Regions from separate parts of the Pantoea sp. ABR1s genome, predicted to be linked through region 3. Evidence: predicted binding sites of a transcription regulator. Region 3 holds the regulator's gene; each other region holds the start of a gene.
The links. Region 3 encodes PurR, which represses purine synthesis genes. Its sites were predicted from a motif close to CANGCAAACGTTTGCNTG; they were not measured.

Region 1 (5,511 bases), 400 kb from region 3:
AACGCGGCAGTGGCTTAACGTCTCTCCGCAGATGCGTGCTTCGTTGCTGGCGCTGAACATTCAGCGACTGCGCCTGCTGCCGGACGATATGCACAACGGCATTATGGTGAACATCGCCAACTACTCGCTGATTTATTACAACAACGGCAACAAGATCCTCTCATCACGGGTCATTGTCGGGCGTCCCGATCGCAAAACGCCGTTGATGCGCAGCGCGCTCAATAATGTGGTGCTGAACCCGCCATGGAATGTGCCAACGACGCTGGTGCGTAAAGATATCATTCCTAAAGTGAAGCAGGATCCGACCTATCTCTATAAGCATGGCTATACCCTGCTGTCGGGCTGGAGCGCTGACGCTGAAGTGATCGATCCCAGCATGATCGACTGGCGCATGGTCACCGCTTCATCGTTCCCCTATCGGTTGATTCAGGCACCGGGTGTGGCGAATGCGCTGGGCCGCTATAAATTTAATATGCCCAGCTCAGATGCGATCTATCTGCACGACACGCCGAACCATAACCTGTTCCAGCGTGATATCCGCGCGCTCAGCTCAGGCTGCGTTCGGGTAAATAAAGCGTCTGAACTGGCAGGCTTATTACTGCAGGACGCGGGCTGGAATGATGCCCGCATCTCCAGCACGTTAAAAGAGGGTGACACCCGCTATGTGCCCATTCGCCATCGTATTCCGGTCAATCTCTATTATCTGACGGCGTGGGTCGCTGATGATGGCAAACCACAGTTCCGCACAGATATTTACAATTATGATGACACCGCGCGTTCGGGCAGTCAGGCACTGAGTCGCGCTGAGCAATTGCTGCTCTAGTGATTGATTTTAAATCGTTAGCGGCGGGCCGGTTATTCAGAAAAATGTTATCAAATAGCGATTCCTGCAGGGATCGCCACGCAAACAGGTTGCAGATGGGTTGACGCTCTACTGAGAGAAAGTTATGGTTCGGGCTGTGCGCTTTTTGCACATTTCTATGGCTTCACTCTCAGGTAAATCGTTACATGTCTACTATTGATTCTTTTCGTCGCAAACTACTGCTGTGCGGTAGCGCCGCCGCCGGTCTGGCATTATTACCCGCTTCTGCAAGGGCCTCGCTTTCTACCTCTCGCCCGCGTGTATTGATGCTTAATAATCTTCATACCGGTGAAACCCTTAAAACTGAGTTTTTTAATGGTAAGAGTTACGACAAGGATGAGTTGTCACGATTAAATCACTTTTTCCGTGACTATCGCGCCAATAAAGTGAAAAGCATCGATCCGCACCTGTTTGATCAAATCTTCCGCCTGCAGGCGCTGCTGGGAATGCGTAAACCGATACAGCTGGTTTCGGGCTACCGTTCACTGGCAACCAACAACATGTTACGTGAGAGCGGTCCTGGGGTGGCAAAGCACAGCTATCATACCAAAGGCCAGGCAATGGATTTCCATATCGAAGGGGTTTCTCTGGCCAATGTACGCAAAGCGGCGTTATCTCTGCGTGCGGGTGGTGTAGGATATTATCCCCGCAGTAACTTTGTACATATTGATACCGGGCCGATCAGGCACTGGTAATGACACCGGCAACGCTGCGTGAGCCGGTCATGGAGCGTTATGAATTACCACATTATTCCTGTTACCGCGTTTGCCCAGAACTGTTCAGTTATCTGGTGCGAGTCCACTCGTGAAGCCGCGCTGGTTGATCCAGGCGGCGATGCCGATCTGATCAAAGAGACGCTGGAACAATGCAAACTTAAACCTTCCCGGATTCTGCTGACCCATGGACACCTTGATCACGTCGGGGCCGCCGTCGAGCTGGCTGCCTTCTGGCAGATTCCGATTGTCGGACCGCAAAAGCGTGATGCATTCTGGCTGGAAGCGTTGCCTACCCAGAGCCGGATGTTCGGACTTGATGAATGCGCGCCTTTTACCCCCGATCGCTGGCTGGAAGAGGGGGAGAGCGTACAGGTAGGGCTGACCACGCTGGAAGTGCTGCACTGTCCGGGCCATTCGCCTGGCCACGTGGTGTTCTTCGATCGGCCAGGAAGGTTACTGATTTCAGGTGACGTGATTTTTAATGGTGGTGTGGGACGCACAGACTTCCCACAGGGCGATCATCAGCAGTTAATCGATGCTATCCGCACGAAACTGCTGCCGCTGGGCGATGATGTCACTTTTCTGCCCGGTCACGGCCCGATTTCTACGCTGGGGCATGAACGCATCAGTAATCCTTTCCTGCAATAAAAAATGGGCCAGCAGGCCCATTTTTCAATTCGGTCATCCTGCTTACAGCACGGCGACAATGGCTTCGCACAGCGCCGACATATTGTCTGGCGTCATGCCCGCCACATTCACCCGACCTGAGTTCACCGCGTAGACGCCAAACTCTTCACGCAGGCGAATGACCTGCTCTTTGGTTAAGCCACTGAACGAGAACATGCCGTTCTGCTTAATAATAAAGCTGAAGTCGCGCTGTGCGCCTTTTTCCGCCAGGGTATTTACAAAGAGCTGGCGCATGCGCTGAATACGCTGGCGCATGTCCGACAGCTCCTGCTCCCAGATGGTACGCAGGGTATCGTTGCCCAGAATGGTGGCGACGATGGCGGCGCCATGTGCCGGCGGATTGGAGTAGTTCGCGCGAATGGTGTACTTCACCTGACTGAACGCGGTATCTGCCACGCTCGCATCGGCGGCAACCAGCGTGATGGCACCAACACGCTCGTTATACAGGCCGAAATTCTTGGAGTAAGAGCTGGCGACGATCAGTTCCTGATGCGAGGCGGCAAAAATACGCAGGCCTTCTGCATCTTCCTCCAGACCACGGGCAAAACCCTGGTAAGCGAAGTCGAACAACGGCAGCCAGCCGTTGGCCTGTGACAGCTCCGCCAGCTGTTGCCACTGCTCGGCGGTCGGGTCGATACCGGTCGGGTTATGGCAGCAGCCATGGAACAGCACCACGTCGCCTGGCTGAACCTGTTTCAGTGACGCCAGCATACCATCGAAATCGAGCGTATGGTTTGCAGCGTCATAATAGTGGTATTCACAGACTTCAAGACCGGCAGCATTGAACACATTGTTGTGATTCGGCCAACTCGGATTGCTGATCCAGACCCGCTTCACCGAGGTTTGCGTGGCGAGGAAATCGGCTGCAACGCGTAGCGCACCGGTACCACCCGGTGTCTGAGCCGTGCGAGCGCGGCCAGCGGTGATTAGCGGACTCTGGTTGCCGAACAGCAGGGCCTGCGTGCAGCGGGCGAAATCAGCCAGACCATCAATGCTGAGATAGTTTTTGGTGGTTTCATTTTCCAGCAGATATTGCTCAGCTTTTTTAACACTGGTCAGCACCGGGGTCTTGCCGGTTTCGTCTTTATAGACGCCGATACCCAGATTGATTTTTTCCGGGCGGTCGTCAGCACGAAACAGATCGGCCAGCCCAAGAATAGGATCGGCGGGTGCAGCAGAGATCGATTCAAACATGTGTCAGGTCCATTAGCGTGAACTTTAGCGAAAAGAGCTCTCAGGTTAGCGTCCGGCCAGGCAAATGCCAACCGTTTGCGAGACAAATTCATACATTTTGCGGTGCGGATTGCGCGACGGGGAAGTACAGACGTTTTAGCGGAGTAGAAGGGCGTGAGGAAACAGAGTTCTGGTGAATAACAGCCATAAAAAAACGGGACCGTAGCCCCGTTTTTCAACATGTTTAAGCAGGATTAGAACTGGTAAACCAGGCCTACACCAACCACGTCGTCTGAGTTCATACCCAGTGCGTTGTCGTCATCCAGCTGGTTGATTTTGTAATCAACATAGGTAGACATGTTTTTGTTGAAGTAGTAAGTCGCGCCAACATCGATGTATTTGTACAGGTCAGCATCGCCCACGCCTTCAATATCTTTGCCTTTCTGCTGCACGTATGCGATGGATGGACGCAGACCGAAGTCAAACTGATACTGAGCAACTAACTCAATAGTCTGGCTTTTGTTAACATAGGCAGTGCCATTAGTGGTTGAGCCAGGGAGAGCGCCAGCGGCGGTGTTAGGTACGGTAGCGTCATAAAATGAAGAGTTACGGCCTTCGCCATACATTGCCGCCAGGTAAACGTTGTTCGCATCATATTTCAGCGCAGTTGCCCAGTTCTCTGCACGTTTGCCCTGACCGATTACGTTACCATTCGCGTCAGTAGTACCCGCTGCCTGTGCATTAGTACGGTCGCTGCTGCTGTATGCACCAACGATGCCTACACCGATTGGTGAGGTGTAAGAAGTTGAGAACGCGTAGCCGTCGCCGTTAGAACGACGCACACCGTCGCTGTTACCGTCACGATCGTTTTTACCCTGATACTGAGCAGCAAAGTCCCAGCCATCAACCAGACCGAAGAAGTTGGTGTTGCGGTAGGTCAGCAGGCCGCCGCTACGACCGTTCATGAAGTTATCTGAGTTACCCCAGTCACCACCAAATACTGGCAGCATATCGGTCCAGCCGATTGCATCGTAAACCAGACCGTAGTTACGACCGTAGTCGATTGAGCCTGCATCGCCGAATTTCAGACCGGCGAAGCCCAGACGGGTCTTGTTGTCGTCTTGTGCGTCAGAACCTTCAGAGTTGTTCGCCTGAATGTTATATTCCCACTGGCCGTAACCGGTCAGTTGGTCATTAATCTGGGTTTCGCCTTTGAAGCCGAAGCGCACATAAGACTCATCGCCATCATCACCAGCGCTATCAGAGAATTGGTGACGCGCATCCACTTTACCGTACAGGTCCAGTTTGTTGCCGTCTTTGTTATAGATTTCTGCAGCGTTTGCTGCGCCAGCTACTAACAGAGCAGGGATAACCACTGCAAGAATATTGCGCTTCATCATTATTCATTACCCTCATTGGAGTTATTTGTACACCTGCCACTGCCGTCAGGAAATCTTTACAGAACCCTGAACGAAGTTTGGTGTCTTCCTGTGTCTGCACGCATCTTTCCATCCCACCCGCCGTAATTCTAGCGCTTAAATGCTACTAAACTCGTAATCTTGTTTCAGTAAGAAAATATGTATTACAAAATGTAAAAAACACGGAACTTTGTGAGAGAACTCAAAATTTACAAAAATAAAAAAAGGCCGGCAGTGCCGACCTCGTTATATATATGAATTTCTTATATTTAATGCCGAATATCAGAAACTCGCGTTGCGTGGGGTGCGCGGGAAGGGGATTACGTCCCTGACATTTTGTACGCCGGTGACATAGGCGATTAAACGTTCAAAGCCTAATCCAAAGCCAGAATGTGGCACGGTACCGTAGCGACGCAGGTCACGATACCACCAGTAATCTTCTTTATTCAGACCCATCTCTTCCAGACGCGCATCCAGGACATCCAGACGTTCTTCACGCTGTGAACCGCCAATGATCTCACCAATGCCTGGCGCCAGAACATCCATCGCCGCCACGGTTTTGCCATCGTCATTCAGGCGCATATAGAACGCTTTAATGTCTTTCGGATAGTTTTTCACCACCACCGGCGCTTTAAAGTGTTTCTCGGCCAGGTAA
Region 2 (5,511 bases), 1.9 Mb from region 3:
GACTCCGTTAATCTGGGTCGCCGCCTGCTCAGCCATGCGCTGGGCGGCAGCCGTAAACTGGCTGAGATTCCGCCTGAGAATATCAGGCAGGAGCTGGATCGTATGAAGCTGACCTCGCTTGACGATCTGCTGGCAGAAATCGGTCTGGGCAATGCGATGAGCGTAGTGGTGGCGAAGAACCTGTTGCAGGCTGACAGCAACGCCATCAGCAGCAACAGCAAGCGCGGTAAACTGCCGATCAAAGGTGCAGATGGCGTGTTGATTACCTTCGCCAAATGCTGCCGTCCGATTCCCGGTGACCCGATTGTTGCCCATGTCAGTCCCGGCAAAGGGCTGGTGGTGCATCATGAATCCTGTCGGAATATTCGCGGCTACCAGAAAGAGCCTGAAAAATTCATGCCGGTCGAGTGGGATAAAGTCACCGAGCAGGAGTTCGTGGCGGAAATCAAAGTCGACATGTTTAACCATCAGGGCGCACTGGCTAACCTGACGGCGGCAATCAACACGGCCGGTTCCAATATTCAGAGCCTGAATACCGAAGAGCGTGATGGCCGCGTTTACAGCGCATTTATCCGCCTGACCGCACGTGATCGCGTCCATCTGGCGAATATCATGCGTAAAATTCGCGTGATGCCGGATGTGATCAAAGTCCATCGTAACCGTAATTAGGCATGAACGATCAACGATTTGCCCGGATTCAGGCGATGCTGGCACTGCGCCAGCACGATCTCACGGTCTGTATGGAGCAGGTGCATAAGCCGCACAATGTTTCCGCAGTGATCCGCACGGCGGACGCCGTCGGCATCCACGAAGTGCATGCCGTCTGGCCGAGCCAGCGGATGCGCACTCAGGCTTCCGCATCTGCCGGAAGCAACAGTTGGGTTAAAGTGGTCACCCATCCCACCATCGGCGATGCTGTAAAAAAGCTCAAACAACAGAAGATGCAGGTTTTAGCGACCCATCTCTCTGCCGATGCCGTGGATTTCCGTGAGATCGATTATACCCTTCCGACCTGCATCCTGATGGGCCAGGAAAAAACCGGCATCACCGAAGAAGCGCTGGCGCTGGCCGATCGGCAGATTGTGATTCCGATGGTGGGTATGGTGCAGTCGCTGAATGTCTCGGTCGCCTGCGCGCTGATCCTGTATGAAGCACAGCGGCAGAGGCAGAACGCGGGTCTGTACCTGCGCGACTACAGCCTGCTGGACGAAGATGAGCAGCAACGTCTGTTGTTCGAAGGCGGATTCCCGGTGCTGGCGCGGGTCGCAAAACAGAAAGGTTTACCCTATCCGCGCATCAATGCGCAGGGCGAAGTCGACGCCGATCCCAGCTGGTGGGCAACCATGCAATCGACCGGTAAAAGAAGATGAAAGGCCGTCTGCTGGATGCCATCCCGCTCAGTACCCTGACCGGCGTCGGTGCCAGCCAGGCGGCAAAGCTGGCCAAAATTGACCTGCATACCATTCAGGATCTCCTGCTTCATCTCCCGCTACGCTACGAAGATCGCACCCAACTCTATGCCATTGATGATCTGCTGCCCGGTATCTGGGCCACAGTAGAAGGCGAAGTGCTGCACACAGATATCACCTTTGGTCGCCGCCGGATGATGGTGTGCCAGATTAGCGATGGCAGCGGCGTACTGACGATGCGCTTCTTTAATTTCAATGCCGGGATGAAGAACAACCTGTCGCCGGGCCGGCGCGTCACCGCGTATGGTGAAATTAAACGCGGTCAGCGTGGCGCTGAGATTATCCATCCCGAATACCGGATCCAGGGCGAACAGAGCAATGTGACGCTGGAAGAGACCTTAACGCCGGTTTATCCCACCACCGAAGGTATCCGGCAGGCCACGCTGCGTAATCTCACCGATCAGGCACTGACGCTGCTGGAGAGCTGCCCGATTGCCGAACTGCTGCCGCAGGAACTGAGCGGCGGTTTAATCAGCCTGCCAGATGCGCTCCGCACGCTGCATCGTCCACCACCCGATCTAAAACTCAGCGAGCTGGAGAGTGGTCATCATCCGGCACAACGCAGATTGATTCTGGAAGAGCTGCTGGCACACAACCTCAGCATGCTGGCGGTACGCGCCGGTGCTCAGCGCTATTACGCTTTACCGATGCTTCCCCGGCACAACCTTAGCGACCAGCTGCTGGCTGCGCTGCCCTTTTCACCGACCAATGCGCAGAAACGCGTGGTGGCGGAGATAGAGAAAGATCTGGCAAATGACTTTCCGATGATGCGGCTGGTGCAGGGTGACGTCGGCTCGGGTAAGACACTGGTCGCCGCCCTCTCTGCGCTGAACGTGATCGCACATGGTAAGCAGGTTGCTCTGATGGCGCCGACCGAACTGCTGGCTGAACAGCACGCCAGTAACTTCCGCCAGTGGTTTGCGCCGCTGGGCATTGAAGTGGGCTGGCTGGCCGGAAAACAGAAAGGCAAAGCCCGCCAGGCACAGCAGGAAGCGATAGCCAGCGGTCAGGTGGCGATGGTGGTGGGCACACATGCCCTGTTTCAGGAGCAGGTGCAGTTCAACGGTCTGGCACTGGTCATTATTGATGAGCAGCATCGGTTCGGCGTCCACCAGCGACTGGCGCTGTGGGAGAAAGGTGAGGAGCAGGGCTTCCATCCGCATCAGCTGATCATGACCGCCACACCAATTCCGCGCACCCTGGCGATGACCGCTTATGCCGATCTCGATACCTCAACCATCGATGAGCTGCCGCCGGGACGTACACCGGTGACCACCGTGGCTATCCCCGATACCCGACGCGATGAGATTGTGGCGCGGGTTGAGCATGCCTGCCGCGAAGGGCGTCAGGCCTACTGGGTCTGCACCCTGATTGAAGAGTCAGAATTGCTGGAAGCACAGGCGGCAGAAGCCAGCTGGGAATCCCTGAAAACGGCGCTGCCCGACTTAAACATCGGGCTGGTGCATGGCCGTATGAAGCCTGCGGAAAAACAGGCGGTGATGCAGGCGTTTAAAGCGAATGAACTGCAGCTGCTGGTGGCGACGACCGTGATTGAGGTTGGCGTGGACGTGCCGAATGCCAGCCTGATGATCATCGAAAACCCGGAGCGGTTAGGGCTGGCGCAGCTGCATCAGCTGCGGGGCCGTGTGGGCCGTGGTGCCGTGGCATCACACTGTGTACTGCTCTACAAAGCGCCGCTGAGCAAGACGGCGCAGAAGCGTTTACAGGTGCTACGCGACAGCAATGACGGCTTCGTCATTGCCCAGTTCGATCTGGAGATTCGCGGGCCGGGTGAACTGCTGGGCACGCGTCAGACCGGCAATGCCGAATTTAAAGTGGCCGACCTGCTGCGCGATGCGGCGATGGTGCCCGAAGTTCAGCGTGTGGCGCGCCACATCCACCAGCACTATCCCGAACAGGCCAGCGCATTGATTGAACGCTGGCTGCCAGAGAACACCCGTTATACCAACGTCTGAACGCCCCCCTCTGATTCGGCTTTTTTATCCCTGCCGGGCAAACGATTGCTTTTAGCCTGCGGATGATTACAATCGCCACATTATTTTTTGGGAAGAACAGAAGATGTCCACTAATCCGCAGCCAGAACAGCCTTCCGCCACGCAAAGCGAACTGATTTATCGTCTTGAAGATCGTCCTCCTCTGCCGCAAACGCTGTTTGCCGCCGGTCAGCATCTGCTGGCGATGTTTGTCGCGGTCATTACCCCCGCGATTCTGATTTGTCAGGCGTTAGGGCTGCCCGCAGAGGATACCCGGCACGTGATCAGCATGTCGCTGTTTGCATCGGGTGTGGCATCACTGCTGCAAATCAAAACATGGGGGCCGGTGGGTTCGGGCCTGCTGTCGATTCAGGGCACCAGCTTCAACTTCGTTACGCCCTTGATTATGGGCGGCATGGCGCTAAAAAATGGCGGCGCTGACGTGCCCACCATGATGGCGGCGCTGTTTGGTACGCTGATGGTCGCCTCCTGTACCGAAATGGTGCTGTCACGCGTATTGCACCTGGCGCGCCGGATCATTACGCCGCTGGTGTCCGGTATCGTGGTGATGATTATCGGCCTGTCGCTGATTCAGGTGGGGCTGACCTCCATTGGCGGCGGTTTCAGCGCGATTAACGATCATACTTTTGGTGCGCCGAAAAATCTGATGCTGGCAGGGGCTGTGCTACTGGTGATCGTGCTACTTAACCGGCAGAAGAACCCCTACCTGCGCGTTGCCTCCCTGGTTATTGCCATGGCGGTGGGCTATCTGCTGGCCTGGGCGATGGGGATGCTGCCTGCCGCCGGCATCCCCACCGATCAGCCGCTAATCGTGGTGCCGACCCCGCTCTATTACGGGCTGGGCTTCGACTGGAATCTGCTCATCCCGCTTATGCTGGTGTTTATGGTGACCTCTCTGGAGACTATCGGCGATATCACCGCCACCTCAGATGTGTCAGAGCAGCCGGTCAGCGGACCCCTCTATATGAAACGCCTGAAAGGCGGCGTGCTGGCGAATGGCCTCAACTCCTTTGTCTCCGCGCTGTTTAATACTTTCCCGAACTCCTGCTTCGGTCAGAACAATGGCGTGATCCAGTTGACCGGTGTTGCCAGCCGCTACGTCGGCTTTGTTGTCGCGCTGATGCTGATTGTGCTGGGGCTGTTCCCGGCGGTCAGCGGGCTGGTGCAGATGATCCCTGAACCGGTACTCGGCGGCGCCACCATTGTGATGTTCGGCACCATCGCCGCCTCGGGTGTCCGCATTGTGTCACGCGAGCCGCTTAACCGCCGCGCCATCATGATTATTGCGCTGTCGCTGGCGGTGGGCCTGGGCGTTTCTCAGCAGCCGCTGATCCTGCAGTTTGCGCCTGACTGGCTGAAAACCCTGCTCTCTTCCGGTATTGCGGCGGGCGGCATTACCGCTATCGTACTCAACCTGATTTTTCCGCCAGAGAAGTAAGGCCAGAGGCAGGCTTCGGCCTGCCTGCTAATTATTCGGATTTACATCCAGGCTGTTGAGCTGTAACGGTAATTCAGGCATAACAACCTCTCACCGGATTTAACTCGGGAAGGATGCTATGAAATTTATTGGAAAGTTTTTCCTCACCTTACTTTTGCTGCTGCTTTTCACCCTGGTCGTGATCTATGTTCTGTTGCAGACACAGTGGGGTGCAGGCTGGTTTAGCCGTTGGGTGAGTGACAAAACCGAATGGCATCTCTCCCTGAGTAAAATTGAACACAATTTCTCCTCTCCCTCTCACATCATTCTGGATGACTTCAGCTTTGGTCACGATGGACAGCCTGCAGTTCTGGTGGCGAAACGGGTCGATCTCGGTCTGGCACTGATTCAGTTCAGCGATCCGCTGCATTTCAGCAGCCTTGAGCTGCGCGACGGAGAAGTGAATCTGGCCAATCTGGCGCCAGGCAGCGCGCTACCGATTCAGGCCGATCGCCTGCAACTCAACAATATGCGTATCGACAGCCCCAACAGCGCGTTACCGCTGTTTGCTCAGCAGGTTAATGGCGGCATTCTGCCGTGGAAACCCACT
Region 3 (5,511 bases):
AGATGAACTCATAGATTTTCCACCACCTGTCCAATCTGAACCTGAACAAAGAGTAGCCAATTTATTCAGGCAATGAGAAACGATGCGGATGGCTCCGCAAACCGGTTATCTGTGTGATACAGAGGACTGGAACAGCCTGCAGCAGGTCGGGTAAGGTGAGAATAACGCGCGCGAATACCGTCCCGGCAGCAGGGTGCCAATCAGATTATTACGTTATTATATTGTTGATTTATTACAGATTTGTTGACCCGGATGAGTATATGCTCACGCGGGTCAATATTCAATAACTTATTGTTAGGGCGCTAACTAAAAAGTCAGTGTGTCACTGATTATCCTGGCAGGCAGTTTGCGCAGAGGCAACAACAGTTTGTGCGCTTGCGGCACGCTGCATGGCGTAACCCATCAGCGCCAGCACAATTGTCACCGTCATCATCAGTGTGGTGGTAAATAGCGGCTGAGTTAAGCCGGCCGATACCGCCAGGCTGGCAGCGAAACAGAGTCCTAACTGCAGTGTGTTCTGCAACGCAGCGGCTTTACCGGTAGCGGTCGGGAAGGGCATCAGCGCACTGGACACCACAATCGGATAGATCGCGCCGTTAGCCAGCGCCATACCGCAGAACGGTACCATCAGACTCACCAGCGTGCTGCTGCCAGCAAGCGCAACAGCAAACAGCGCCAGAATGCTCAGGCTGTAGACGGCCAGCAGCCAGGGCAGCAACTGTGCGCCGTTAAAGCGGTTGAGCAGGGTGCGACAGCCGAAGCCACCAATTAAAAAGGCGAGCGTCTGGGGCACATAACTCAGACCGATATCGGCGGGCGACAGACCCAGATCCGCCAGAATAAAGGGCGATCCGGTCAGCCAGGCAAAGAAGCTGGCGGAGCAGGCGGAGTAGATCAGCACGTTGCCGCTGTAGACCCGTGATTTAAGCAGCGTGAAAAAGCCCGGCTGCGCACCTTTTTCTCCCGCTGCCTTGCGCACGGTGGGCAGACGCAGCGTGGCCAGAATCAACGCCACTGCAATCAGGGTCAGCACCAGGAAAATCGAACGCCAGTGGAAGTGGCCGATCAGCCAGGCACCCAGTAGCGGAGCCAGCGCCGGAGAGAGCGCAACCAGCGGCATAATGGTGGCAAAGACTTTGTTAGCGCGCGCTGCAGGGTAGCGATCCACCACCAGCGCCTGCCAGCTTACGGCAGCGGCACAGACGCCAATCGCCTGGACAAAACGCAGCGCCAGCATCAGATAGATATCGTTCACCCACAGCATGCCTGCGCAGCCAGCGCCAAACATGGCCAGTCCGGACAGCAGCACCGGTTTACGACCGATGCGATCGGAAAGCGGTCCCCAGAAGAGCTGACCCACGGCGAAGCCGCCCAGGAAGAGACTCATACTGGCGCTGATCAGACCGGGTGAAGTGTTAAAGGTTTGCTGCATCGCACCAAAGGCGGGCAGGTACATATCAGTGGCTAAAAAGCCCAGCATGCTCAGCAGGGCAAGGTAGAGCATAAATCCTTTATTCGACAGCATCTGATTCTCATTTTTGCAGGATAAACGCGGCAGAGTGTAAAAGGTGCGTTTGCTGCTGTGAAACGGTAATATTTGCCGATGGCTGTTAAAATTTTTGAAGGCAGATTATGTGGTCAGAATATGCATTAGAAGTGGTTGACGCTGTCGCCCGTGGGGGGAGCTTCAGCGCCGCCGCGCAGGAGTTACATCGGGTGCCCTCTGCCATCAGCTATACGGTGCGTCAGCTGGAAAACTGGCTGGCGGTACCGCTGTTTGAACGGCAGCATCGCGAAGTGGTTCTGACCCCGGCGGGTGAGCATTTTGTCCGGGAAGGGCGCAGCGTCATCAAAAAAATGCTTGCCACCCGGCGACAGTGTCAGCAGCTGGCTAACGGCTGGCGCGGCCAGCTAAGCATTGCCGTTGACCGTATCGCAAAACCTCAGCGCACCCGACAACTGGTCAAAGATTTCTATCGCCACTTTCCCGATATGGAGCTGATCATCAGCTATGAAGTCTTTAACGGCGTCTGGGATGCGCTGGCCGATGGCCGGGTGGAAGTGGCGATTGGTGCCACTCAGGCGATACCGGTGGGCGGACGTTTTGCTTTTCGGGATATGGGCACGCTTAACTGGCGCTGCGTGGTTGCGCCCGACCATCCTCTGACACAGGCGAGCCAGATAGATGATGACACGCTGCGGAGCTGGCCCTCCCTGGTGCTGGAAGATACTTCTCGCGCACTGCCGCGTCGTATGACATGGACGCTGGATAACCAGCGCCGGCTGGTGGTGCCGGAGTGGCAAACCGGGCTGGAGTGCGTGCAGGCAGGATTGTGTGTGGCGATGGTGCCGGGTCACCTGGCCAGGCCACTGCTCGACAGCGGCGAGCTGGTTGAACTGACGCTGCCGGTGGCGTTTCCGGACAGCCCATGCTGCGTCAGCTGGGCAGAGGATCGCGCATCACCGGCGACAGGCTGGTTGCTCAGCTATCTGGGTGATGCGCAAACGCTTAATCAGGAGTGGTTAAGCGAGCATTAACGGCGATAGTCGCGGAACGGGCCATCGGCCACGGAACGGCGCTCAATCAGCGTGGGATGGACCTCAATCGTTTGTGACACTTCGCGCTTACTGGTAATGCGGTCCAGCAGCATTTCCAGCGCTTTCTCACCCAGCTGGGCTTTAGGCTGATGCACTGTGGTCAGGGCCGGTGCAAAATAGCGGGCGTTGCGCACATTGTCATAGCCGATCACCGAAATATCCTGGGGGACACGCAAACCCATCTCGTCGGCGGCGCAAATTGCGCCCATCGCCATGATGTCACCGCCACAGAACACAGCAGTCGGACGCTGCTTCTGCGACAGGATCTGCTGCATCGCCTGATAGCCTGACTCCGGCTCAAAGTCACCCTGCACAATCCACTCGGCGCGTGGCTGAATACCCGCTTCTTCCATCGCCTTCAGGAAACCGGCATGACGTCCGCCACCGGTGTTACGCTCCATCTGGCCGGGGATTGCACCAATATCCCGGTGTCCGCGTTCAATCAGATAGCGTCCCGCCAGATAGCCGCCCTGGAAAGCATTATCCAGTACCGTGTCGGTGAAGTCGGCGCGCGACTCGCCCCAGTCCATCACCACCATCGGGATATTGCGGTTCTCTTCCAGCATCTGCAGCAGATCGTCCGGATATTCAGAGCACATCACCAGCAGCCCATCGACGCGTTTCTGCGCCATCATGCTGAGATAGGCGCGCTGTTTTTGCAGATCGTTATGCGCATTACCCAGAATCAGCGTATAGCCTTTGTCAAAACAGTGATTTTCAACCGCCTCGATAATTTCAGCGAAATAGGGTGCTTCGCTGGAGGTGGCAAGCAGGCCCAGCGTCTTGGTGTGGTTCACTTTCAGGCTGCGCGCCACGGCGCTCGGCGAGTAGTGCAGTTCTTTAATCGCCTGCCAGACCGCGTTGCGCGTCTCTTCAGCCACAAAGCGGGTTTTATTGATGACGTGCGAAACGGTGGTCGTTGAGACGCCAGCGCGTTTCGCCACATCTTTAATTGTTGCCATGAAAATCGGACTCCAGTGCTTATCTAACTCTATGATAAGCGTAGTGTTAAACGTTTGCGTCTGCTCAGGGTTTTTTCCGCAAAAATGCAGCTTTCCTGGCCAGGAAACAGGCCGCTGGCGGCGTAAAAACGCCTGAAAACGTGCGCAAACGGAATCAGGGTTGCGCGCGTTGCGCAACAAAGGCGGGATTCTAACAAGGCTGAACGGATAAAACGAGATTTTTACCGGCCCCTGTGGGAAAATGCGATACCCCTACTGATTGTGTGACTAAGGAGCAAGCAATGAGTACCGATCTTAAACTGGCTTTAATGACCACCGCGGGCTGTCTGCTGATGATTGTGGCCTTTAGTTTTACCGCTATTCTGCACTAAAAAAAAGCCGGGATTATCCCGGCTCTCTTCTGGTTGTTCTGCTGCTCAGCGTATGGTTTTCGGCGTCATCACCCGACGGGCACCAATATAGTGGCGCTGCCAGTAATCTTCTCCTAACGCGCTGATCTGAATATCTTTGCCGGTGCGTGGCGACTGGATAAACTTGCCATCACCCAGGTAAACGCCGACATGGTCCGCAGTACCACGACCATTGATACGGAAGAAGACCAGATCGCCTTTCTCCAGCGACTCACGCTTGATCGGCGCGGCGTCACGCAGGTGGTACATCTCGTTAGCGGTACGTGGGATCTTAAACTTCACCAGATCTTTATAGGCGTACCAGACCAGGCCGCTGCAATCGAAACCGGTATGGGGAGAGGTGCCGCCCCACTGATAGGGTTTACCCAACTGACCCATCAGCTTGGTCATCGCGGTTTCGCGGGCCTTCTGGTAGCGCTGACGGTGAGATTTGCTCATCTTAATCGTGCCGGTCTCGCTGGTGGTGACCTCAGCGGTTTTCAGCAGGCGTTGATGACCATAACGTTTTTTCTCTTTGTTCTTACTGAGACGGGCGGTTTTTAGCGAGGTCTTCTTAGCAGGCGTCTGTTTAGCGGTGAGTTCGACTTTTTTCAGTTTTTTTGTTTTTAGTTTTTGAACCGGGCTGAGGCGAGTCTTTTTCGTCACCGTTTTGACCGGGCGACGCTTGCGACGCTCATCGTCGCGCGCACTCTTTTTCTCTGCTTTATGCGTACTGACGTTCACCGGCGCGTGAGGCGACGCAGCGGCGATGTTGAAAAACAGTTGCGCAAAGGCCAGCATGAAAAACGTAATGATTAAACGCATAGTCCGTTGATTAGTTAAGTTGTCAGGGCCACTACGCACCGCGACAAAGTTGAGATTAATCTGATCCAGGATCAGCGCCCAGGCCATTCTAGTCCAGTTCTTTTAAAAACTGTAATGCCTTTTAATATTAATCTTTGCAACCCACGCAATTGTGCTGAAAATGAACATTTTCAGCGTCTTATATCAACGAAATTATTACGAATTATTAATCTGTTACCTGCTGTTAATAATCAGGAATTCAGGTGTCCCGGAGCAGGACTTAACAATGATGGCGATTTAATCGGGCAGCGATCAAAATCTCGTTTTCAGTCACGCTGCGAAGTCGCTACAATAAACAAACACGATGTGACGAATTAAGGAAGGCAATTATGAGTACTGTAGAAAAAATTCAGCGCCAGATCGCAGAAAACCCGATCCTGCTGTACATGAAAGGTTCCCCGAAACTGCCAAGCTGCGGTTTCTCTGCACAGGCGGTGCAGGCGCTCTCAGCCTGCGGTGAGCGTTTTGCTTACGTGGATATTCTGCAGAACCCGGACATTCGTGCCGAGATGCCGAAATTCGCTAACTGGCCAACTTTCCCGCAGCTGTGGGTTGATGGCGAGCTGGTCGGTGGATGCGACATCATCGTTGAGATGTTACAACGTGGTGAACTGCAGACGCTGATCAAAGAGACTGCAGAAAAATTTAAAGAAGCAGAATAAAAAAAGGCCGACATCACGTCGGCCTTTTTCATTGCG

Region 1: ACXKZD_RS12740 (amino acid aminotransferase) is a predicted target of PurR. The motif match lies at 3,524-3,541, and genes of this name have one in related genera.
Region 2: ACXKZD_RS00500 (nucleobase:cation symporter-2 family protein) is a predicted target of PurR. The motif match lies at 3,480-3,497, and genes of this name have one in related genera.

Annotation. Positions count from the first base shown of each region.
Region 1 is NZ_CM173823.1:2,698,878-2,704,388, reverse strand. It holds gene ldtD (L,D-transpeptidase) at 1-823, shown strand, start outside; gene mepK (peptidoglycan L,D-endopeptidase MepK) at 1,009-1,557, shown strand; gene ACXKZD_RS12745 (MBL fold metallo-hydrolase) at 1,597-2,226, shown strand; gene ACXKZD_RS12740 (amino acid aminotransferase) at 2,269-3,459, opposite strand; gene ompC (porin OmpC) at 3,693-4,838, opposite strand; gene asnS (asparagine--tRNA ligase) at 5,139-5,511, opposite strand, start outside.
Region 2 is NZ_CM173823.1:109,288-114,798, reverse strand. It holds gene spoT (bifunctional GTP diphosphokinase/guanosine-3',5'-bis pyrophosphate 3'-pyrophosphohydrolase) at 1-669, shown strand, start outside; gene trmH (tRNA (guanosine(18)-2'-O)-methyltransferase TrmH) at 672-1,370, shown strand; gene recG (ATP-dependent DNA helicase RecG) at 1,367-3,445, shown strand; gene ACXKZD_RS00500 (nucleobase:cation symporter-2 family protein) at 3,549-4,922, shown strand; gene ACXKZD_RS00495 (AsmA family protein) at 5,041-5,511, shown strand, end outside.
Region 3 is NZ_CM173823.1:2,300,183-2,305,693, reverse strand. It holds gene cfa (cyclopropane fatty acyl phospholipid synthase) at 1-12, opposite strand, end outside; gene punC (purine nucleoside transporter PunC) at 323-1,525, opposite strand; gene punR (DNA-binding transcriptional activator PunR) at 1,633-2,538, shown strand; gene purR (HTH-type transcriptional repressor PurR) at 2,535-3,560, opposite strand; gene cydH (cytochrome bd-I oxidase subunit CydH) at 3,842-3,931, shown strand; gene ACXKZD_RS10800 (C40 family peptidase) at 3,977-4,774, opposite strand; gene ACXKZD_RS10795 (Grx4 family monothiol glutaredoxin) at 5,140-5,475, shown strand.